One region of the Sphingobacterium thermophilum genome, then DNA from elsewhere that is predicted to be linked to it. Evidence: riboswitches for the same ligand, from Rfam matches in the RefSeq annotation. Region 1 holds a riboswitch; each other region holds the start of a gene.
The links. A riboswitch is a leader RNA that binds a small molecule or an ion and turns the genes downstream of it on or off. The one in region 1 is predicted to bind S-adenosylmethionine.
Positions count from the first base shown of each region.

Region 2: it holds a riboswitch for S-adenosylmethionine, as region 1 does, so the genes downstream of both, metF (methylenetetrahydrofolate reductase [NAD(P)H]) here and ABD873_RS08785 (hypothetical protein) in region 1, are expected to answer to the same signal.
Region 3: it holds a riboswitch for S-adenosylmethionine, as region 1 does, so the genes downstream of both, ABD873_RS10570 (hypothetical protein) here and ABD873_RS08785 (hypothetical protein) in region 1, are expected to answer to the same signal.
Region 4: it holds a riboswitch for S-adenosylmethionine, as region 1 does, so the genes downstream of both, ABD873_RS00815 (O-acetylhomoserine aminocarboxypropyltransferase/cysteine synthase family protein) here and ABD873_RS08785 (hypothetical protein) in region 1, are expected to answer to the same signal.

Region 1 covers NZ_BAABGR010000019.1:2,665-8,603, reverse strand. Annotated here, with positions in the region: gene mazG (nucleoside triphosphate pyrophosphohydrolase) at 1-193, shown strand, start outside; tRNA gene ABD873_RS08800 (tRNA-His) at 228-301, opposite strand; gene ABD873_RS08795 (HdeD family acid-resistance protein) at 852-1,490, shown strand; gene htpG (molecular chaperone HtpG) at 1,740-3,629, opposite strand; SAM-I-IV-variant riboswitch at 3,761-3,855, shown strand; gene ABD873_RS08785 (hypothetical protein) at 3,918-4,184, shown strand; gene ABD873_RS08780 (DUF2891 domain-containing protein) at 4,254-5,360, opposite strand; gene ABD873_RS08775 (DUF937 domain-containing protein) at 5,422-5,939, shown strand, end outside.
Region 2 covers NZ_BAABGR010000015.1:258,245-264,183, reverse strand. Annotated here, with positions in the region: gene ABD873_RS07105 (glutamine--tRNA ligase/YqeY domain fusion protein) at 1-3, shown strand, start outside; gene ABD873_RS07100 (OmpW/AlkL family protein) at 204-875, shown strand; gene metF (methylenetetrahydrofolate reductase [NAD(P)H]) at 930-1,883, opposite strand; SAM riboswitch class I at 1,937-2,035, opposite strand; gene rimM (ribosome maturation factor RimM) at 2,169-2,693, opposite strand; gene ABD873_RS07085 (30S ribosomal protein S16) at 2,777-3,304, opposite strand; gene ABD873_RS07080 (UvrD-helicase domain-containing protein) at 3,544-5,939, shown strand, end outside.
Region 3 covers NZ_BAABGR010000029.1:184,340-190,278, reverse strand. Annotated here, with positions in the region: gene ABD873_RS10580 (helix-turn-helix domain-containing protein) at 1-723, shown strand, start outside; gene ABD873_RS10575 (MFS transporter) at 810-2,012, shown strand; gene ABD873_RS10570 (hypothetical protein) at 2,173-2,412, opposite strand; SAM-I-IV-variant riboswitch at 2,460-2,553, opposite strand; gene ABD873_RS10565 (M48 family metallopeptidase) at 2,842-3,537, opposite strand; gene ABD873_RS10560 (type I restriction endonuclease subunit R) at 3,534-5,939, opposite strand, start outside.
Region 4 covers NZ_BAABGR010000003.1:21,830-27,768, reverse strand. Annotated here, with positions in the region: gene ABD873_RS00830 (sigma-54-dependent transcriptional regulator) at 1-637, shown strand, start outside; gene ABD873_RS00825 (hypothetical protein) at 667-840, opposite strand; gene ABD873_RS00820 (homoserine dehydrogenase) at 990-2,171, opposite strand; gene ABD873_RS00815 (O-acetylhomoserine aminocarboxypropyltransferase/cysteine synthase family protein) at 2,240-3,547, opposite strand; SAM riboswitch class I at 3,794-3,907, opposite strand; gene ABD873_RS00810 (AMP nucleosidase) at 4,069-4,887, opposite strand; gene clpX (ATP-dependent Clp protease ATP-binding subunit ClpX) at 4,958-5,939, opposite strand, start outside.

The DNA.
Region 1 (5,939 bases):
TTTCGCCTTAACCAACTACGCAAGACATATCGGCATAAATCCGGAAAATGCTCTCGAAAAGACCAATAAAAAATTTATCCGCAGATTCAGTCACTTGGAAAAAAGAGCTCAACAAATGCAGAAAGATCTGAAAGATATGAATCTTGAAGAGATGGATGTCTATTGGAATGAAGCCAAAAGCTTAGGACTATAAAAAAAGCGAAACATATTGTTTCGCTTTTTTTCTGGGTAAGTAGTCGGGCTCGAACCGACGACCCCTAGAACCACAATCTAGTGCTCTAACCAACTGAGCTATACCTACCGTGTTTTCTGATGCAAAGATAGTATTATGCATCATATCACACAAATATTTTTTACCCTCTAAACACTAATTAAATGAAAATCAACAACATTATTTTACATGAATCTTTTACTTGTTAGGGATTTCATCTCCTCTAATTCTAGTTCTAACTTAGGCACATCCTCACTTAGAGCTTTCTTTTCAGATTCAATTATATCTTGGTGTGCAGCAATTATTTCATTTCTTAACCTGTTATAAGATTTTTTGAAATTAAGAATATCTTTTACCGACTTGAAATCAGTAATATTATAATAATTTAATCTCTCCTTTAGCCTTGTCAGAGCACCTACTTTATTATAAGTTAATCGGAATGGATAAATTTGTTTGCCAAAATACACCTTTCTGAATAGAACAAAAAGCCTCTCGTTGCTGTGAAGTAATTCATCATCTATTTATCTCCTTTTCCGGTTAATAGTAGAAAAAATCAATAAAATTTGTGATTGAGATTATTATTAATGGTAGGAGATGTATCTATTTTTACAAAACCAAACCATCGATATATATCTATTTTATGAGGACTTTTTTAAAGACCATCTGCCAGAGCATTAAACATTGGTACATCCCCGGTATTATCGGCCTCGTGTTTGTCGTTTTCGGGTTATATCTTTTTAGTCTTCCGCTGGCGACATATCTTACTTTGGTCATGCTTTTTAGCCTATCTTTTTTATTTTCAGGAATTTTGGAAATTTTCTTTTCCCTCCAAAACCGCCGTTATTTGGAGGAATGGGGATGGTACCTTACCGGAGGGCTCTTCAGTGTGTTGATAGGTCTCATATTAGTGGCGTATCCTGCCCTAAGCGCCACACTGTTGCCACTTGTGCTGGGTACAGCTATTTTGGTCCGCTCCATTCAGGGGCTGGGTTTCTCTTTCGACCTTAAAAGTTATGGCTTGAAACAATGGTGGCATCTTGGAGTATTATCTATTATGGGGATTGTCCTTTCTATTTTGGTTATCCTCAATCCTTTGGCAACAGGAATTTCTCTGGCCATGCTTCTCGCATTTTCTTTTGTCGTGGCAGGAATTTCGGCTATAGTCCTTTCCATCCAACTGAAAAAGTTGCATTCCTTACCGAAACGGTTATCGAAAGAGTTGAAAGAAAAAATCGAAGACCTTCGAGAGGAATATTATGAATATATCCACAAAGCCTAGTTCTATCTACCCTTCTATATCGAGGCAGATCCTTCGGGATTTGTCTTTTGATTAAAAAAAGCTCTTATAGCTGTGGAACCTATGTAGAGAGGATAAAGTGATGGATGAATCGACAATTTCTAAAACAAAATTTTATTATGCTACCTAGCGAAGTAATCACGTAAAAATGCGCTTTACAAAGATTTTAAAACAAAAATCCCCATTATACTATAACATAATGGGGATTTAGGATTTATTCTTAACGAATTTTTAGATCAATTCTACACTACGTTTTACAAAAGTCGTAAGATCTGATCCTGTCAACAGTCCACGTGACAGTAAGGCTAAATCGAAGGCTTGTTTCGCTAGCTTTTCGGCATCTTCTTCTGAACTTTCGATGATACGTTTTACCAGCGGGTGATTGCCATTTACACTCACCTTATAATGATCCGGCAGCGAATCATAGAAGCCCATACCTTTACCGGTCTTGGCCATATCTTTCATACGACGCATAAATTCGTCTATTGTTACCGATACCGGAAGCTCCTCTTCCGACATGGCTTCCACATGGACTTCCATATCTTTACGACTGATAGCCTTATTGAAGATTTCGGTTACCTTCTTACTTTCTTCCTCAGACAGCTTTAGCTCTATTTTTTCTTCTTTTTGTATTAGTTTATCGATAACATCGGCATCTACACGTTTCAGCTGTACCTTCTCTCCTCCTTTTTGCTCCAGATAAGAGGCAAAATGCGAATCTATAGGACCATCCAATACTAAGACATCGTAACCTTTGGCCTTCGCATTAGCGATGAAGCTATCTTGCTGATTGGCATCAGATGTGTATAGATAAACGATGTTGCCATCTTTATCAGCTTGGATATCTTTTACCTTCTCATAGTATTCTTTGATCGTATAGTTTTCGTTGGCTATATTTTTCAACAAACAGAAGTCGTTGGCTTTCTCGGCAAACTTCTCTTCTGTCAGCATGCCATATTTAATAAAGAGGCCTATATCATTCCATTTCTCTTCAAAACCTTTGCGGTCCGTCTTAAAGATTTCCTGCAGCTTATCCGCTACCTTCTTAGTGATATAATTACTTATTTTCTTCACATTGCTGTCGGCCTGCAGGAATGAACGCGACACGTTAAGAGGAATATCTGGTGAGTCGATAACCCCATGCAGCAACATCAGATATTCTGGCACAATATCCTTTACCTCATCGGTGATAAATACCTGACGGGAGTACAACTTAATTTTATTGCGTTGAACTTCAAATTCATTTTTAAGCTTAGGAAAATAAAGAATACCTGTCAGGTTAAACGGATAGTCTACATTAAGATGAATCCAAAACAAAGGCTCTTCTGTGGAATATGGATAAAGCTCCCTATAGAAAGACAGGTAATCCTCATCTTTAAGGTCTGCCGGAGCTTTGGTCCACGCCGGATTGGTGTTGTTGATAATATTATCAACCTCTACAGTTTTATATTTAGGTTTACCGTTTTCGTCTTCACCATCCTTCTCGGTTGTGGATTTGGTGCCGAAGCGAATCTTTACAGGAAGGAATTTGGCATATTTGTCTAAAATTTCCTGCAATCTGAATTTATCAAGAAACTCTTCCGACTCCTCGTTGATATGCAAGATAACATCTGTACCGCGACTGGTACGCGATCCTTTGGAGATTTCATAAGAAGTGCTGCCATCACATACCCAATGTGCAGGCTCGGCTCCTTCTTGATAAGACAAGGATTCTATTTCTACCTTATCGGCCACCATAAAAGCCGAATAGAAGCCCAAGCCGAAACGACCAATAATTTCATTGGCATCTTTGGCTTCCTTGAATTTCTCCATGAACTCTGTGGCTCCGGAAAACGCTATTTGGTTGATATATTTTTTGATTTCCTCGGCCGTCATACCAATACCATTGTCGGAAATCGTAATGGTCTTGGCGTCCTTGTCAAACTTGACATCCACAACCAAGTCGCCCAGCTCACCATTGAACTGTCCTAAGGCTGCAAGACGTTTTATCTTTTGGGAAGCATCAACAGCGTTGGAAACCAACTCACGTAAAAAGATTTCTGTATCTGAATATAGGAATTTCTTGATGACCGGAAATATGTTTTCCGTGTTTATGGAGATAGTACCTTTCTCTGTGCTCATATATTTAGCGTTTTTATTACGAGCATGAGTTATCAAGCTACGTTCCAAAAGATTTTTTAGGACATTTTGGCAGGAGAAAATGACAAAATAAAATTAAAGACATTGACATTTCAAAATAATCTACTATATTTGTAGAGTATTCAGAATTGCGTAAGCAATACCAACCGAGTGTAGTCACCACGGTGGTAAAATAATACGGGTATCAGGACCAAAATAAACGTTTCCACGCTTTATTTATCCCTAAGTTTTCTGAATACAATTTATGGTTTAACGTAAAATCTAAATTGTATGTCAAACAACAGCAAACTTTTCCAGCATTTAGTGGAAAAATTCAGCCAGTACACTACCGAAGAGCTTATACGTCTCAACAATGAGACGGTAGACAGCAATGCATGGGGCTCTTCCAGAGCTACGTTCCGCACCGCTATTATCTCTGCTCTTTCACGAAAAGGGATAGACATGTCAAGGATTATTGAAAAACAAGACGGTTTCACACACATAAAATCTGTTCCTGTAAAGTTGCAGGACAACTCCCTAATCCCTCTTCGTCAATAACTTGCTCTCATATTCAACGTTCACCAGTTTCATAATCAAAAGGGCAACCTATGTTGCCCTTTAGTTCTTTTAATGTACATGCGATAACGCATATAGAGCAAAGGTTCCAAGCCAATGTGACCCCATATAATCATCTTGGGTAGAAAGGTTGGGTAAGGCAAATGCTATATGGTGATCAGCTATGCTCTTCAAATGTTTCAGTTCGGGAAGTTTGGCACTAACCCCATACAGACAGGCGGCCCTGCTATAGTTGAGGCCGTCAAGATGTACGAGCTTGCCGTCCGTACGGTCTTTCACCACCGCAGGCTCAAGGATAAACTTGTCGTCGAAAAGCTGTGGCATAAACTGTAGCAGCCACTCTCTAAAATCTGCTTTGGTCAATATCTTGGACATCAGATAAGCCTCTTCCAGACATGGTGACAGGAAGTCATAGCCACTTGGCTCGTACGCCAGATCACAATGCTCATCTTTTGCAAACAGTCGCTGTCCATGCTCTACGATAGCAGCCTCAAAGGACTTATCCCCTACGGTCCTAGCATAATCCAACGACAAGGAGAGTCCGAAAGCACTGTTGTCATGCTGCCCCGCACGTATTGGATATACCAACTTAGGAAGATATTCTTTATAACGTTCCACCAATAAATCGGCGAGGGGCTGCAAGGCTGCTTTCCATCGCTGCGCATCTGGATCCTGCCATAGGGTAAGGCTTTCCTGCAACTTAAACAGCCAAGCCCATCCGTAAGTACGTTCGAAGCTGGTATTATTCTTATCGTTAAAAAAGGCCATTTCCACCGCCACATTCTCCGGGGTAATATGTCTGTTCAGCAAGTCCCGCACTATACCTGCCTTATCCAACGAAGGGTATTGACGCAGTAGCTCCACAATAGACCAGTAGCCATGAACAGAAGAATGCCAGTCAAAACATCCGTAGAATATAGGACGTAAAGCCTTCGGCGACTTCAAATCTTCTTCAGATCCCAACACCTGCCCCAACTTATTCGGATATTCCACTTCCAAACAATGTGTGGGCAACGCTATAATCCTACGAGCCAACTCCTCATCCAAGCGGACTACCCTGCTGTCCTCTGCTCTATCCGCTTTTGACGAAATATTTCTACAAGCTGAAAAAAACAAGGTTGTAATCAGCACAAAAGAGACCAATGTTACTTTCTTCATTGTAAAGTATTCATAATTTAGATTATAGCTTAAATGTATAAAAAATTATCAATCAAACGACATGAACATCACAGATTTAATTACAGGAGGAATAGGTTCAAACATAACTTCTGCTATCTCCAAGACACTGAATATTGACGAGGACAAAACCAAATGGCTGGTTGCCGCGGCCGTACCGCTGATGGTTGCAGCACTCAATTATAATGCAAAGAAAAGTTCCGAAAAAGCAGAAAATATAAATAAAGCATTAGAACAGCACGACGGCAGTATCTTCAGTCAATTGGATAAGCTGACAGACAGCACCGTAAGTACGGATGGCAAGAGAATAGTGCAGCACATCTTTGGCAGCAACACCGATGTGGTTAAGACTAATCTTGCTTCAAGAACAGGATTGTCTACAGAAAAGATTGAAGGTGCCTTAGCTCTACTCGCCCCTCTTGTGATGGGATTCTTCGGCAAGCAGAAGAAATTAAACAACGGCGGAGTAGGTGACCTTATTGGAAATATCTTAGGAGGACAGTCGTCTTCCGGCGGTGGTATCTTAGGATCTCTGGTAAGTAATATCATGGACAGCTTTGG
Region 2 (5,939 bases), on a different contig from region 1:
TAACATATAAAAAGGAGGTCAATGACCTCCTTTTGCTTTTCTTTTGCTTTTCCTAACCTCTCCTTTTTCATTTCCAAAATAACAAACATCATTCTTGCTTATAAAAACAAGTTGTCTAAACTATTATTAATACTGACATAAATCACTTGTAAAAATACGATTGCCTCCTACATTTGGTTGTACAAACAACTAAATTAATTGATATGAAAAAGGCAATATTATCTATCGTAACAGGATTAATTTTCTCATTAGGGTTTGCTCAAGCTCAGGAAAACCAAGAATATGATAAATGGCAGATTCGTCTTCGAGGAGTAGGTGTTGTACCCGTGGAGAACGCAGAAATTTCGACCATCGGAGGCAATGTGTCTGTATCTAGCACATTTATTCCGGAATTAGACATCACTTATTTCTTTTCGAAAAATGTTGCGGCCGAACTGATTTTAGGAACAACAAAGCATAATGTTCATACTACCAACTCCGATCTTTCGGCTATCGGCGGTGCTGCCAATGCCAATGTAGACTTAGGAGATGTGTGGCTGCTGCCTCCTACCCTTACTTTGCAATACCACTTCCGTCCTAACAAGGTATGGAAGCCATATGTAGGCGCAGGTGTAAACTATACAATCTTCTACAATCCGGATGCCGGAAATACCGTAAAAGATATCAGCTATGATAACACCTTCGGCTTTGCCATGCAACTAGGTACCGATATCAACATTTCCAAAAATATTTTCTTAAATCTTGATGTGAAAAACATCCTATTAAAGACAGACGTAAACGTAGATGCTTCCAATCTAGCCGCTGGACTACACATTCCTGCAAAAGTGGATATCAATCCTTTCTTACTAGGATTCGGTGTGGGAATAAAATTCTAACACGCTCTCCGCTATCAATGGAAAGAGGGGATTTTCTGAAGAAATCCCCTCTTATTATGCTAATTGTTCTACAATCTTTTTCGTTGGCCCCGGATTACTCATCGTGTAGAAGTGCAATACAGGTACTCCAAAGTCGATAAGCTCCTTACACATATTTACCATCCATTCTGTACTTACTTTCTGTACGTCGGCATTCGTTTTACATTCTTCGATAGCGCTACTGAGTTCTTCCGGAATATCTAGATGGAAGATTTTTGGCAAGGAAATCAGTTGTTTCTTATTGGTCAAAGGTTTCAGCCCCGGAATGATAGGAACATCAATACCGTTGTCACGACATTTTATCACAAACTCCTTGTATCTATCGATGTTATAAAACATTTGGGTTACGATGAAGTTGGCGCCCATTTCCACCTTTTTCTTCAACCATTTGAAATCGGTATTGAAGTTGGGAGCTTCGAAATGCTTTTCCGGATAGCCAGCCACTCCTATACAGAAGTTCGTTTTCGATCCTTCTATATCTTCATGCAAGTATTTGCCGTTGTTCATATCTACGACCTGTGCCAGTAGTTCCGTAGCATAGGCGTGCCCTCCAGGAGTAGGAATAAAATCAGGATCACCCTTGCGGGCATCACCACGTAAAACCAACACATTGTCTATCCCCAGAAAGTCCAAATCTATGAGTGCATTTTCGGTTTCTTCCTTGGTGAAACCACCACATATCAGGTGAGGCACGGCATCCACCTTATATTTATTCATGATAGCAGCACATATAGCTACCGTTCCCGGCCGCTTACGATAGGCTACGCGCTCTAGAAGCCCATTAGGGTGCTGCTTATACAGATAGTCTTCTCTATGGTATGTAACATCAATAAACGGAGGGTTAAACTCCATTAGTTCATCCATTGTATTAAAAATACTTTGGATGCCTTGACCTTTGGCCGGAGGCAACAGCTCAAAAGAGAACAAAGTTTTTCCCTTTGCATTCTTGATATGGTCTATAATTTTCATGTTGTTATTTCAGTTTAGGCTTAGAGAAAAGACTAAGAGATGGGCTTTTCACTGACTTATCTTTCCCACAAGGGGTAGAATGTAGCACCTTGACCTCCGTCAGGTTGCTAAGGCTTCACTGGGTCTATTCCCTCCGCCTTTCTCTATAAGCCCCGCTAATATCGCGAATAGAATGATAACAACAAAATTTATCTACAATTTAGTCTACAATCCTGCTATACTATTACGCTATTTTTGTTACTATAGACTTATAAAATAAAAAGGAAGAACGGTATGCTCTTCCTATTATTCCTTATACAAATCGACTAATCCCTCCGGTAAATCTACCTCTATAATTTCTTCCTCCACATCGATATCCAGTATCAAATCTTCCGAAAGAGGGAACATCAATTCTTTACCATCTATATCCACTGTGGCCACAAACTGCTGTGGAAATTCTTGCACGTCGGTAATTTCTCCCAACTCGCCATGTTGCTCGTCGATGACCAAAAAGCCTATCAGGTCCGTATAACGGAAGTCGTCGGGATCTCGCTCCGGTAGCTTATCCTTCGGAAGGTACATCTTACGATGCACCAAAGGCTGGGCCTTATCTATATGGTCTATATCTTCGAAAAATGCATAACCCGTACTGTTGTTGTGTAACTTGATACTTTGTACAAAATAAGGAACCAGTTTCTTGTTTACTTCCAAAAATATCACGTCCAAGTCCAGCTCGTCGTACGCATCAAACTCAAAGTACAGCTGCACTTCCCCTTTCAGGCCACGCGTCTTGGATACATATCCTATATAAAAACCTTCTTCTACTGTCATTTTATGAATCTAGAAATCCCAAAAATAGCAAAAAAAGCCGATTCATTTGATGAATCGGCTCTTCCGAATACTTTATGAAAGAATTATCCTTCAGTTTCTTCGTTGTTTTCTGTAGCTTCAGCAGCTTCTTCTGCAGGAGCTTCCTCCGCAGCAGGAGCATTTTTAGCAGCGATAGCCGCAGCTTTTTCAGCTTTCTTAGCAGCCTCAGCAGCAAGAGCCGCTTTTTTAGCTTCTTCTTTAGCTTTCGCTAGACTTTCTTTCGTGCCTGCGATTTTTGCTTCTTTAGCTTCTAACCAAGCAGCAAATTTTTTCTCTAAAGTAGCTTCATCAAAAGCTCCTTTTTTAACACCACCCAATAAGTGTTTTTTGTATAAAACACCTTTTGCTGATAAAATAGAGCGAGCAGTGTCAGTAGGCTGTGCACCTTTGTTCAACCAATCCAAAGCTTTGTCGAAATCCAAAACGATAGTTGCAGGATTAGTGTTAGGGTTGTACGAACCTAAACGCTCAATGAATTTACCATCACGTGGAGCACGTGAATCTGCTACTACTACATGGTAAAAAGGTTTTCCTTTTTTACCGTGTCTTTGCAATCTGATTTTAGTTGCCATTCTTTTTTAATTAATTATGTATTCAACATATCCCCCGTACTTCATGTAAGAGGGGACGCAAAGATAAAAATTTTTTGACAAAAAGAATAAATTATTCTATCAATCAACCACTTTTCTACAAAAGCTGATTATCTGACATTTATAGGGACACGGCCTCTGAGTTACTACTTTCCTAAGGAAATAACTTGCCATATTGCGCTTTTAACTGTATTTTCAATCTTCCAAATCGTATTATCACCATGACGCATGTTGCTCCTTTGAAGATTCTCAAAGCCTCCGCCGGCTCGGGAAAAACATTCAGCCTTACGTTACATTATATTACCCTGCTGTTGACCAACGAAAACAGCTATCGTGAAATTTTAGCCGTCACTTTCACCAATAAGGCTACTGCCGAAATGAAAGAACGCATCCTTCTCGTGCTGCGAGGATTGGCAGTAGGTGACACCTCCAAAAAAATTGACGATTATAGAAAACCACTTTTACAACAGAATAGCGAGTGGTCGGAAAACGTCATCCAGCAGAAAGCCTTACGTGTCTTTCGCAAGATCCTGCACGACTATAGTCATTTCACCATCAGCACTATCGATGGTTTCTCACAGAAGGTTATACGGTCATTTACCTATGAACTTAACCTCGATGCAGCATACAAAATTGAAATGAACACCAGTAAGGTCAAAGCAGACCTTACCCGTATGCTTAATGAATCTTTAGACGAAAAGCCTCAACTGCTGGAATGGATCATCGATTTTGCGGAGAAAAAGATAAACAACAACGAAAACTGGAATTACCGCAACCAGCTAAGTCAGCTGGCAGAGCTTATTTTCAGCGAAAACTTCCAAGAATTTGACGGGGCTTTAGCCTCTGCTGACACCCATCGGCTGTTCAATCTTCTGAACAACGAGATCTACGAAAAGACAAAATCCTACTTAGATAGTCTTAGCGAAGCGATAAAGGCCTTCCAAGACATGTTCAAAGCATTATTTGTGGATGCCAATGAGATGAAGAATAAGTCAAAAAACCCTCTTGTCTCGGCCAACAACACATCGTCTAAAGTCCATAAGCTTTCCAACTCCGACCTTATCAAAACGTTGGACAAATTCATCAAACTTATTGACAACAACGATGCCTTCACCGATCAGGACAAAAACATTCGCTACGACCTCAAAGAACGATTTAAGCCGATATTAGAACAGTTCGTCACACTAAAAAGCCTTCTGCCTACCTTCCTCGCCTATCAGGCCGTCCAAAGCAACTTATATTATCTGAGGTTGCTGAAGGAGATGTCGGATTTGCTAAGTCAATGGCGAAAGGAAAATAATGCTCAGCTAATCTCGGACTCTCAGATTCTGCTGAGCAGGCTGGGGCTAGATCAAAATCAAGACCCAACCTTCATATGGGAAAAGATAGGCAATCGCTACAACTATTTCCTCTTCGACGAATTTCAGGACACCTCCCGCAGCCAGTGGAAGAATTACAGTCCTCTGCTGCTCAACGCACTTAGTAATACCAAAGGACAGCTCAACGAACATCTTATCGTGGGCGACGTAAAGCAAAGTATCTATCGTTGGCGAAACGGCGACTGGCGCATCCTCCTCCAACAGGTGGAAGAACAGGTCATGAAAACCTTCCATCTGTCGGAAGAGCAGAAGAAGCATTTTATCGACATAGGCAGCCTAGACGTCAACTATAGAAGCTTGCCCAACATCATACGCTTCAACAACTACCTATATGAAACTATACCTCAACAGCTTCAGCAACTGCTCAACAAAATTGCTGATACAGAGTTGTCCGAGGAGGGATTACAGTGGTGGCATGCATCACAAAACGACACCTTGCTCCTCAGAGCCTACGACAGCTGTAGCCAGCTGATTCCATCATTCAAGGTGGGAGATGAGAATCCTCAAGGTTCTATAGAGATTGAGTACCTCACGGTAGAGAATAGTAGAAGGCGAGCCAATCAGGTAGAAGAAGAAAGTATCAACCGACTTTGTGCCAAAGTAACGGAATGGATATCTTCTGGCCGCTACAAACCTAAACAAATAGGCATTCTGGTACGAAGCAATAAACAGGTGCTGCTCGTCATACAAAAACTTATGGAGCACAAAAATGCTGCAGGACTTCAGTATGAAGTCATCTCGGGCGATGCACTATCTTTGGTCAACAACGACGCCATAAACCTGCTTATTGAAACACTGAAAGCTTTGGTGTATACCAGTGATAAGCACGTAATACATCACGCCCGGATGGCCTATCTCTATCAGATTATCCAAAATCAACAAAGTTTTGACGGGAATGAATGGCTGAAATTTAAAGATAATAACCTCCATGCTTTAGACAACATTCTTCCTACAGCCTTACTGTCGGAATGGGATACCCTGCAAGCCTTGCCGCTCATCCATCTTATCGAAAAGCTTATCGAGCTTTATGGATTCACCTCACCAAACAATGTTCACCTACCTTATCTTCTAGCCTTCAAAGATGTGGTCGGCAACTTTACTGCAAATGGAGAGCGTGGCATAAATCAATTTCTGGAATTTTGGGAAGAAGACGGACATAAAGCTGTTATCCCATCTGCCGGTAAAATCGACGCCATAGAGGTCACCACCATACACAAGTCCAAAGGCCTAGCGTACGA
Region 3 (5,939 bases), on a different contig from region 1:
GAGACCGTCATCATTGACAAGCCCTGCATCATCGTCTCCCAGCCCAAAATGGCATACAGCTGGAAATCGTTCGACGAAGATCATACCTCCGGATTTATATGTCTTTTCACTGACGAATACCTCACCTATGACCTGAAATTGATTTTCAACCGCCTGCTTCAGGTTCTAAAAGCTAACCGCACCTCTTCGTTGTTTCTGGATCAAGATACCTACGATCTTATGTTCTTTTATTTCCAGCAACTCTTTGACGCATATCACAGTGATTTTGAATACCGGGAAGAGATGGTGCAGAAGTGGCTCCAACTAATAGTTTACCAGATTATATGGAAGCAGTCTACAAATTCTCCTTTCTTAGTGAAACAGGGTTCCCCAAACTGGGTAGTAAACGCATTTGTCAATGCTTTAGAATCACAGTTTCCTATCGATTCGCCGCATAACCCTATATCCCTACGCAGCCCCTCCGACTTTGCACAGTTGCTTAACGTCCATGTCAACCACCTCAACCATTGCCTCAAAGTTCAGACCGGCAAGTCCACCACACAGCTTATCAATGAAAGGATTGTGGCCGAAGCTATCAGCCTACTCAAATATTCGGACTGGAACATCTCTGAAATTGCAGAAAGCTTAGGCTTTGAATACGTGCAACATTTCACACTATTCTTTAAGAAAAATACGGGTGTCACGCCAAAGCAATATCGTGCAACCCAGGCAAGGGATATTTGATTTTTATAAATTCTTGTTTGAATCGATTAGCGGATACCTCTATCTCTCATTTTAATTTTGCTTGCTCACAAAAGGAAAAAAGCAAAATGAAAACACTAAAGCATGAAAATGTAGGTATCAGCACCTTTCTGGCATTTGCCCTTATTCCCATTTCGGGTTTCGCCATGGATGTGTACATTCCCTCGTTTCCTCATATGGCGAGTGAGCTGCACCTTAGCGAATCCGATATCAAATTGACCTTGACCGTCTATTTAGTAAGTTACGGACTCTCCCAGCTCTTCGTGGGAAGCATCTCCGACAGTTTCGGACGCTATAGGATTAATCTTATATCTCTGCTCGTCTTGTTTCTTTCCTCATTAGGCATAGCATGGAGCAGTAACATACACGTGATTCTATCTTTACGACTCATCCAAGCCATAGCTATCTCGTTTATTGTGGTATGTAAAAGAGCCTTCTTCGTAGATGTCTTCACCGGAGAAAAGCAAAAAAATTATACCAGCATGGTCACCGTGGTCTGGTCAACAGCGCCTATCCTCGCCCCCTTTGTGGGCGGGTTTCTGCAGGAAGCCTTCGGCTGGCGGGCCAACTTTTACTTCCTCGCCCTCTATGCTCTTATCCTGCTCATCCTAGAATGGATATATAGCGGAGAAACCTTACCTAAGAAACAGCCTTTCAAGCTTAAGAGTGTTATGTCCATGTATAGAGAACTTTTGAATGCTACTGACTTCAGCCTCGGCATCCTTGTGTTGGGACTTAGCTACAGCATGATCATGGTCTTTAGCATGAACATAGCCTTTATCGTAGAACATGAACACCATCTCACCGCCGTATATTCCGGGTACTGTGCACTTATTTCCGGCTTAGCCATGTTTTTCGGGGGACTCTGGAGTAAAAAGCAGATAAACAAACCTATATATCAGAAACTTCAGCTCTCCATCCGCTCGCAGTTCATCATTCTAGCGATTATGCTTTCCACAGCACTCCTATTTCATCAGCTGTACATCATGATGGCTTTTGTCTTCCTTATCCATTTTTGGTTGGGGTTCAGCTATAACACCTACTTTACCTATTCGTTGACCAGCAGACCCCATTATGCGGCCACCGCAAGCGGACTGGCCAGCGGAGGCTCCTACGTCATCTTCTCCATAGCAAGTTATGTGGTGGTCAACCTCATAGATATCAAAGATCAGCTAACTCTGGGCTTGGCCTATCTCGTATTGCTCGTCTGTGTGCGCCTTACCCTGATCGTTGTCCGTCAAGCACTGCAAAAAGCCCCTACCGTAGCTTAAATACCATAAACCTCATAAACATCTACGCCCAATCTTCTTAAGGATTGGGCATAGACTTTAATCTGTTGCAAAAAGAATTACATGCTTATGGCTTTAGGAACCATTATAGAAAATAAAAATAAAGCCGACTAATTTATATTAGTCGGCTTTTTCTGGAAAATCAAACAACCAATTTGCTTTCCTGAAGTCTTACCTTGTGTTTAAGGGATATTCCATGGTCACCTTGAAGAACAGAGGCATCTATCCTTCGTTTTTCAAATTGGAGACACAGAGCTTTCAAAAAGTAAGCCCTTGAACTTACCCATCCCGGATTATCCACTTCTTGGTTAAAACGCGCTACCAATGCCTCGTCCGACAGACGGGCTAATTCTTCTTCGAAAATTTTAATCTTTTGTTCCATGATTTGATACTTTTAAATAAAACCTAAGTACCAATCATTAAGAGAAAGGGAAAACCATTTTTTGACCGGAAGGCCCTCATCCTTTGACCACCGTGGTTGGTTCAACTCGGTTGGTGTACCCATGTACTCTTGATGATTGTGATGCTATGTTAATAAATATTTGGGAAATAATAAATTTTTTTTGTGAGAAATAATCTTTACGAAGCCTACAATAGATAGGTAAATTGGATATTTTCCAATATAAAACAACTTTACTCATTGGATATTAGCTCATTTTAATATTCAGACATTAATACTAATTCAAGTCCAATTTTTGAGTTGAATGTTTCTTCATTTCCAAGTGTGTTATTGCTAAGAATAATGTTGTTTAACACTTTCCATTAACGTTTTCGGAACTTGGCGTTCGGGCAGTAGATTTTTCTCTGATGATTATTTATAATTATCCAGCTTCTCCTTTCGCTTCTCCCAATCGGGCATTAACTGCGTTAATAGTTCAAAGAATTGTTGACTGTGGTTTTTATGGACGATATGACATAATTCGTGCATCACCACATACTCGATACACCGCTTTGGGGTATGTATCAATCGTGGATTAAAAATGAGTTTGTTCTTCACCGTACAGCTCCCCCAACGGGTGGGCATCTCCTGAAAGTAAATTTCAGACGGGGCTTTGTACCGCTCGCTAAACTTCTTAATAATTGGCTTGGCAATTTCGGTGATTTTTTGATAGGCTTTTTCTTTTAACCATTGCTCCAATACTTCTTGTGCATAGGATTTATTCTTTACCGTTACCAAAAACAAATTTCCCTTATAGCTTACTTCGTTTTTACCGCCTATTCCTACCATTACTTTATAGCGTCGTCCTAAGTAATTCACCGAATATCCCGACTTGGCGATAATGTCATTATTGACCGTGTCCATACCAAGGAAATAGGATTTCTGTTTCAGAATCCACATCGCCTTTCGTGTCACAGCTTGATGTATTTTATCGAGACTCAAGGTCTCTGGCGCGGAAACCTCAACACTGGTATCCGGGTTCACTTTTATTCCCACAGTCTTTCGAGCTGCATAACGCAACTCAAATTCGATGGTATGTCTGCCAAATTGTACATGTTCTTTCATCATTTACTACTTGCTATGGCTATTTCAATGGCTTTTTTGGTCAATTCATCGGCTTTGTCCATCGGCAAATCCATAACATCCATTAAGTAATCTCCAAATTCCAATTCAATTTTATTGATGATATCAATTCGTTTATGCCAATCTACTATTTCGCAAGACGAAAGTATTTCATCGAACATTAAAGCAGCGTCAACTTCTTTGCCATTTAATAGTTCTTCCGATTGGAACAAGTGATAAATACCAATATTTCTGCGTTTGCCTTGCAATTCTTCAGGTACGGCATCTCCTCCACCTTTTAGGGCTTGCTCTTTTATTTCTTGTAAACGCTTCAAGGCTTCCAATTCTGAAAGACGATTAGCTCGCATTTCGGCTATGGTTTCTGAAATCAACTCGGATAGTTTGCGAAACAATACTGGATCTGTGTCGATATTTACAGTAATATATTTTGAAGTAGCAGCTGCTATTTTCTCTGCTTTTGCTCGGGAACTATTTATTTTGCTTAGTTCTTCTTCAAATGCTTCGGTATCCAGAATATTTATCGGCTCAACCAGTCTGATGATATCTTCGGTAATCACATGCTGATCTAATAATTTTTGTAACTGCTTTTCATACTGCGCAAAACTTATGGTATCGGCATAGGTGTTATTGGCAGCCACACGAATTTGGGCAAATTTCTTTAAGGCAGACTTGTATTCCTCCATGACAGCAGCAGGCGTTTGTTCGTGGAATTCGCGTGTGGACAAAGCAATCTTAAATATTCTGGAGAAAATACTGAATTTGGAATAAAATTCTTCTCTCAAGGCTTCATCTGCCAAAAGCGTGACATACTCATCGATATTGTGTTTATTTTTGATGCTTTTGAATAAATCCAGAACATCCGCATACGCTCTAGGTAGTTTTTCTACTTCGACTTTGATATTTGTAAATGCGCCTTTTAAGTCTTCCGGATCAAAGCCATCTGTATTACCAGCATAGGTTTCCATAGCTTCTTGTAACTCTTCCATAATGCCGGCATAGTCAATGATGTATCCATAATCTTTCCCGGGATACACACGGTTTACACGAGCAATGGCTTGCAACAATGTATGCTCTTTCAATTTTCTGCACAAATACATCACTATCGTTTGCGGCACATCGAAGCCAGTAAGCAATTTATCGATAACTATCAGCAATTCAATACTCTCTCCATGTTCATACTGCTGAATAATCATCTTATCTATATCATGGCCGTATTTTGTTTTGAGCATTTCATAATATTGCTGCACTTCGGGAGATTCTGAGCTGTGCACATCTTCATTGTTCTCCCGCGTGTCAGGAGGAGACATGACAATTTCCGTCCTAACTTTTCCGATAAGGTCAAATGCTTTTTTGCATTTAACTGCCGTCAATTTATCGGGGCAAACCACCATCCCTCTGAATCCGGAATGCTGGCCTGTTTTGTCTACACCCCAATTCTCTTGGAAATGCTTGCTGATATCAAAGGCTATTTGATAAATGTTTTGGTCGGTTTTGGAAATCAGATTGGCTTTGCTCATTTTTTTCTTCAAGTCCACTTTCTGATATTCTTCCAAATCTTCCATCACCATATCCACGCCTCTATCCAAAGCAGATTTATTGACATCCTGTAGCGCCAAACGACCTTCATACAGTATCGGTACAATCGCACCGTCTTGTTCTGCCTCCACAATGGTGTAGGTGTCGATAATGCCGCCAAATTTTTCTGCGGTGTTTTTTTGCTTTTTCATCAATGGCGTACCTGTAAACACCACAAAGCAGGCATTGGGCAATACGCGCTCCATATTGACATTGAAGACCCCGTGCTGTGTACGATGCGCCTCATCTATCAATACAAAAATATTGGGACTATCTGCCTGTGTATGAGCCAAATTTTTAACGGCAGCATCAAACTTGTTGATAATCGTTGTAACTACAAAATCTCCATTTCCTTGCAATAAACTTACCAATTGCTTGCCCGAACCGGCATTGGAAACATCTATTTCTACCTTTTTTAGGGTTTCTGTGATTTGACGGTCCAAATCGGTACGGTCGGTGACAATGATGATTTGCGGATTCAGAACTTCCTGCTTTATCTTTCTGGCCAGCATTGCCATGGTCAAGGATTTACCACTTCCTTGAGTATGCCATACTACCCCGCCTTTGCGTTTGCCATTGCGAATGGGCTTGATGCGCTTCATGATTTTGTTGATGGCAAAAAACTGTTGGAATCGGGCTACTTTTTTCACCACACCTCCTTCGAACAAAATAAAATCCTTTACGATTTGCAACAAACGTTCGGGGGCGGCCAAGCCATACAATTGGATATCCTGAGCGGTAGGCGCTACGGGCAACGCATATTTTTCTTCAAAGCTTTTTCTGTCTGCAACGGTTCTGATATCGGGATGAGC
Region 4 (5,939 bases), on a different contig from region 1:
TCTTTCGGCACAGGCAAAAGTGTTGCGCGCCCTACAGGAGAACAAAATAACACGTGTAGGAGGAGACAAAGAAATCCCTATTGATGTACGTGTCATTGCAGCGACGAACAAAGATCTGCTAAAAGAAATAGAGGCCGGAAATTTCCGTATGGACCTTTACCATCGTCTGAGCGTGATATTGATCCATGTGCCTTCCTTAGCGGAAAGAAAAGACGATATTCCGATTCTTGCCAACGCTTTCTGTGAAGAGATCTGTGTAGATTATAATATTCCTGTGAAGGAAATTACGGATGATGCTATGCAGGCACTACAGGAACTGCCTTGGACCGGAAACATACGTGAACTGCGTAATATGATCGAACGTTTGATCATCCTCAGCGACAAAAAAATCACAAAGACTGAGGTAAACATGTTTGCCAACCCATCCGTATCTACCCATAAGAACGCTGTAGGGTCATCGATGATAGACCTAGACCGCATGGAAAACTTCAATGATTTCTTAAGTTTTGCCGAAGAGAAATTTTTGATACATAAACTGAACAAGAATTTTGGCGATATAGCCAAGACAGCAAGACAGGTAGGTTTGTCGGAAACAGAGCTGAAGAAAAAACTGGATAAATTTGGCGTGGAGATATAATGAAAAGGGCAAGTAATGCTTGCCCTTTTTTATTCGTTAAATTTTCTTTTTTGTCTTTTGTAAAGGATGACAATTACAGCTATGAGAATGATTGCACTGATGATAATATAGCCTGTGGCGGACTTTTCTTCATGCACGCTTTGTTCCTGCGCCAGACATAGCTGTATGCTTGCCAATAATGTGAATAAAAATAATCTTTTCATAAAATTGGAGTATAATTAGGTGTCTCCTTATAAAGCTATATAATATTCATCATTAAAGCAATTTTTGATCATGAAATAAATATTAAGAAAAAATCACTAACCTTTTTAGGGGTTAGTGATGCAAAAAAAGCATAATATTACTGAGAGAACTAAGGTAATTCGGCCAAGAAGTTACCTTCTTGGTTGATGAGTTCTTTCTTGTCCAGAATCTCCTGAAGATTTATGGTTCCGATGACATATTTATAATGTTCGCCATAATATCTTTCAGAGATATTTTTGAAGGTTACCTTATTTAAGAGTTCTTCGTCTTCGTAACGGAGGTAAACTTTCAAGTCGTAGTTTGTAGAATATTGCAGCTCTTGGGACTCCAGGTGCTTTTTATATTCGTAGCGATAGCCGTAACGCAAGGCAGCGATGTCGGACAATACCGCCGAACCGGTAGGGTGTCCACCTGCTCCTTTGCCATAGAAGAACTGTTCGTCGGCGAAGGCTGCTTTTACCAACACTCCATTATTTTCGTTCTCAACGTTATATAAGATATTGTCTTTGTTGATGAAGCGCGGCAACACATACAATACTACTTCGCTGTTGCTTATCTCTTTGGCATAAGGAATCAACTTAATTTTGTAGTTTTTCTCACGAGCAAACTGTATATCGGCGTCCCCTAATTTGTCAATACCTAGGTTGAGGATGCTGTCTGGATTGACAAAGATGCCATAGGCGTGCGAGGCAACGATAGTCAACTTGTATTTAGGGTCAAAGCCACCAACATCTAAGATGGGGTTGGTTTCGGCGAAGCCTAGCTCCTGTGCTTTTTTTAGGGCGTCGGCATAGCTTTGTCCTTCGTTAAATACTTTGGAAAGGATATAGTTGGAGGAGCCGTTGAAAATCCCGCTTACTGAATGCAGCAGCTCATTGTCATAGTATTCTTCTAAATTGCGGATGATTGGAATACTGCCACATACTGCTCCTTCGTACAAGAGTGAGGTGCCATATTGTTGTTGTAGTTCCGTAAGTTCTTGGAGATGTGTAGCAATCATTTTTTTGTTGGCAGAAACCACATTCTTACCCGATGAAAGGGCTCTTTTGGTGATTTCGAAAGCTGCCTCGGCATCGTCGATAAGCTCGACTACGGTATTGATTTCCGGGTCATCGAGTATAGCATTGGCGTCTGTGGTGAATAGTTCTGCCGGCAATGAACGCTTTTTGTCGGCATTCTTAATGACAAATTTTTTTATTTCTAAGTTTAAGTTTTTTGTTTTGATAATGTCGTATAATCCTTGTCCCACAACTCCAAACCCGAACATTCCGATAGTAAGTTTCTTACTCATAAAATAAAATAACTGTAGTTTCTCTTTTCCCTTATTTTCTGATATTAAAAAATTAAGTAGTCAGAAGACTACTTAATTTTTTCGAAAGCTTGTGCTAAGTCGGCTTTGATATCGTCAATATGTTCGATACCCACGGACAGACGTAACAATCCAGGGAATACGCCGGCCTTAGCTTGTTCTTCTGTCGTAAGCTGCTGGTGTGTTGTCGCAGCAGGATGTATGATCAATGTTTTGGCATCTCCTACGTTTGCCAAGTGGCTTATCAGTTGTAACGCATCGATGAATTCGTTCGCTTTGTCGGCTCCTCCTTTGATGGAGAAAGATAAAACGGCACCATATCCATTTTTAAGATATTTCTGTGCATTATGGTGATGAGGATGGCTCTTCAATCCAGGGTAGCTTACTTTTTCTACCTGAGGGTGAGCTTCCAACCATTGGGCGATTTCGAGCGCATTGTCCACATGGCGTTGCACACGTAATGATAATGTTTCCAAGCCTTGCAGCAATAGGAATGAGTTGAATGGAGATAAGGAAGGACCGAAGTCTCGCAATCCTTCTACGCGTGCGCGGATGGCAAACTGTATATTGCCGTAAGGACCGTTTTCGCCGAACACTTCAGAAAATACCAAACCGTGATAACCTTCTGAAGGCTCTGAGAATTGTTTGAATTTGCCGTTACCCCAATTGTAGTTGCCACCATCGATAATCACTCCGCCGATACTTGTTCCGTGGCCGCCAATCCATTTGGTAGCTGACTCTACGACAACATTAGCGCCGTGTTCCAAAGGTTTGAAAAGATAACCTCCGGCACCGAAAGTGTTATCCACAATAAAAGGAATGTCATATTTACGTGCTACAGCAGCGATCTTGTCGAAGTCAGGGATATTGTAAGAAGGGTTACCGATAGTTTCTACGTAGATAGCTTTAGTCTTTTCGTCAATAAGCTTTTCGATATTTTCGGCATCTGAATCTTCGGCAAAGCGTACTTCGATACCTAATCTTTTGAAGGCTACCTTAAATTGGTTGTATGTACCTCCATAAAGGTTAGCGCCTGCAACGAAGTTATCTCCGCTTTCCAAGAGGTTGTTTAATGCAATAAACTGCGCGGCCTGTCCGGAAGATACAGCAACGGCAGCCACACCACCTTCCAATGCTGCTATTCTTTTTTCGAATACGTCGGTGGTAGGGTTCATGATGCGTGTATAGATGTTTCCGAACTGTTTCAGCGCAAATAGGTTAGCACCATGTTCTGCATTCTCGAAAACATATGAGGTAGTTTGATAGATTGGAACAGCTCTTGATCCTGTTGTTGGGTCGGCCTCTTGGCCAGCATGTACTTGTAAAGTTTCAAATTTTAAGCTTTTATTCTCAGCCATTTTCTTTTCAATTTTTCAGGTTATAAAAATATATGATGATTTACTCCTTAATAATAATGTATTCAGAAGGGTGGTCGTCTTTTATATAGCAATATCTGTAAGGAAAAATATTGCAGACGACTAGCGCATTCGCATGCACGAAATAGAATGTTTACGGGTGAAAAATGCGGAAAGGTGTTCCTTAACAGGAAGGTTGTCAATCGGATAATTTAATGTTGTCTTCGTTGAATATATCATAGTCTTTTACATTTATATGCTCTAAAACGACATGTTTTAGACAGGAATTGGCACCTTTTCAGCCTTTTGCTGCTGGTTGCCAGTGGGTCACTGAGCCAGTCTCTCGCCACTTCTTTATAAATCAAGACCAATCCTTGAAAGGTTTTGATTAGTAATATGCTACAAAAGTACTCGACAAAGATAGTAGAATTTTTGTAAAATTAAAATTATTTAAAAATTTCTGTAAAACAAAAAGAGCGGCTTCAGAGGCCACTCTTTTATGTTTAATGTATGTAGGGCAGCACTTAAAACTTAAGATGTTTGACAGTCAATCCATTGTTGATAAGCTGTTTTAAGGCATCAATACCTATTTTGAGATGTGTTTCCACATATTTTTCGGTTACGGAAATGTCGGAATCCGCTGTTTTGACGCCTTCAGGAACCATGGGCTGATCAGATACCAATAGCAGGGCTCCTGTAGGGATTTTGTTGGCAAACCCTACGCTAAATATGGTAGCGGTTTCCATATCCACAGCCATGGCGCGGATGGATTTCAGATATTTCTTGAAAGACTTGTCGTGTTCCCACACGCGGCGGTTGGTTGTATACACCGTACCTGTCCAGTAGTCTCTTCCATATTCACGGATGGTGGTGGATATAGCCTTTTGGAGAGCGAAAGCCGGTAGGGACGGTACTTCGGGAGGGAAGTAGTCGTTGGACGTACCTTCGCCGCGTATTGCTGCAATAGGAAGGATTAGTTCACCTACACCTATTTTCTTTTTTAGTCCACCGGTTTTTCCCAAGAATAGAACAGCTTTAGGCCTTACGGCAGATAGGAGGTCCATGATGGTGGCGGCCATAGGGCTTCCCATACCGAAGTTGATGATGGTGATGCCGTCTGCGGTACATGCCTGCATGGCTTTGTCTTCCCCATAGATGGGTGCATCGTCGTGCATGGCTGAAAACAACTTCACATATTTGGTGAAGTTGGTAAGCAGGATGTAATTGCTAAACTCTTCTAAAGGTTTTCCTGTATATCTAGGCAGCCAATTGTTGACTATTTCTTCTTTTGTTTTAAGTCCTGGAGTTATAGGACTTTCTACTGTTTTTTTTTCTTTCTTCATAGTACTAAATTTTAATGTTAACCCCAAAAGACACGAAACCCTCACTTTGGAGGAGTGAGGGTTTCGCTGCTTATGCTACTTTCAGCTTCTTGATATCTGCTTTGGCGAATTTTTGCTTCGCATATTCCAGCGTGATATGAAGCGTCTTGTCCTCACTCTGATCTTTTGTGGATGGAATCTCAAACATGGCATCCAGCATGATAGCTTCACAGATGCTTCTCAAGCCACGAGCCCCCAATTTGAATTCCCAAGCCTTGTCTACAATAAAGTCGAACACTTCCTTGTCAAACTTCAGCTCTATGCCTTCATATTCAAACAGTTTTGTGTACTGCTTAATCAAGGCATTTTTTGGTTCTGTCAAGATGCTCAAGAGCGCCTTCTTGTCTAGCGGGTTCAGGTGCGTCAATACCGGAAGACGACCAATCAACTCAGGGATTAAGCCGAAGCTTTTCAAATCCTGAGGAGTGATATACTTATAGAGGTTATTTAAATCTATATCTTCCTCTTCGTCTTTCATTTTATAGCCTACGGTCTGTGTACGCAGACGGTTGGCGATTTTCTTTTGGATGCCGTCGAAAGCTCCACCGCATATAAACAAAATATTGTTTGTATTTACGGTGATCATCTTCTGGTCTGGGTGTTTACGTCCACCCTGCGGAGGTACGTTTACGTTGGTTCCTTCCAGAATTTTCAACAGCGCTTGTTGAACTCCTTCCCCCGACACATCGCGTGTGATGGAAGGGTTGTCGCTCTTGCGTGCGATTTTGTCAATCTCATCGATATAGACAATACCTCTTTCTGCTGCCGCTACGTCGTAGTCTGCTGCCTGTAATAGGCGGGTAAGTATACTTTCTACGTCTTCTCCCACATATCCTGCTTCTGTCAGCACTGTGGCATCCACGATAGCAAAGGGTACGTTAAGTATTTTAGCTACCGTTTTTGCTAATAAGGTTTTTCCTGTTCCGGTTTCTCCGACGATAAGCAGGTTAGACTTTTCTATTTCTGTCTCATCGGAAGAAGTTTTTTGGTTTAATCTCTTATAATGGTTGTAT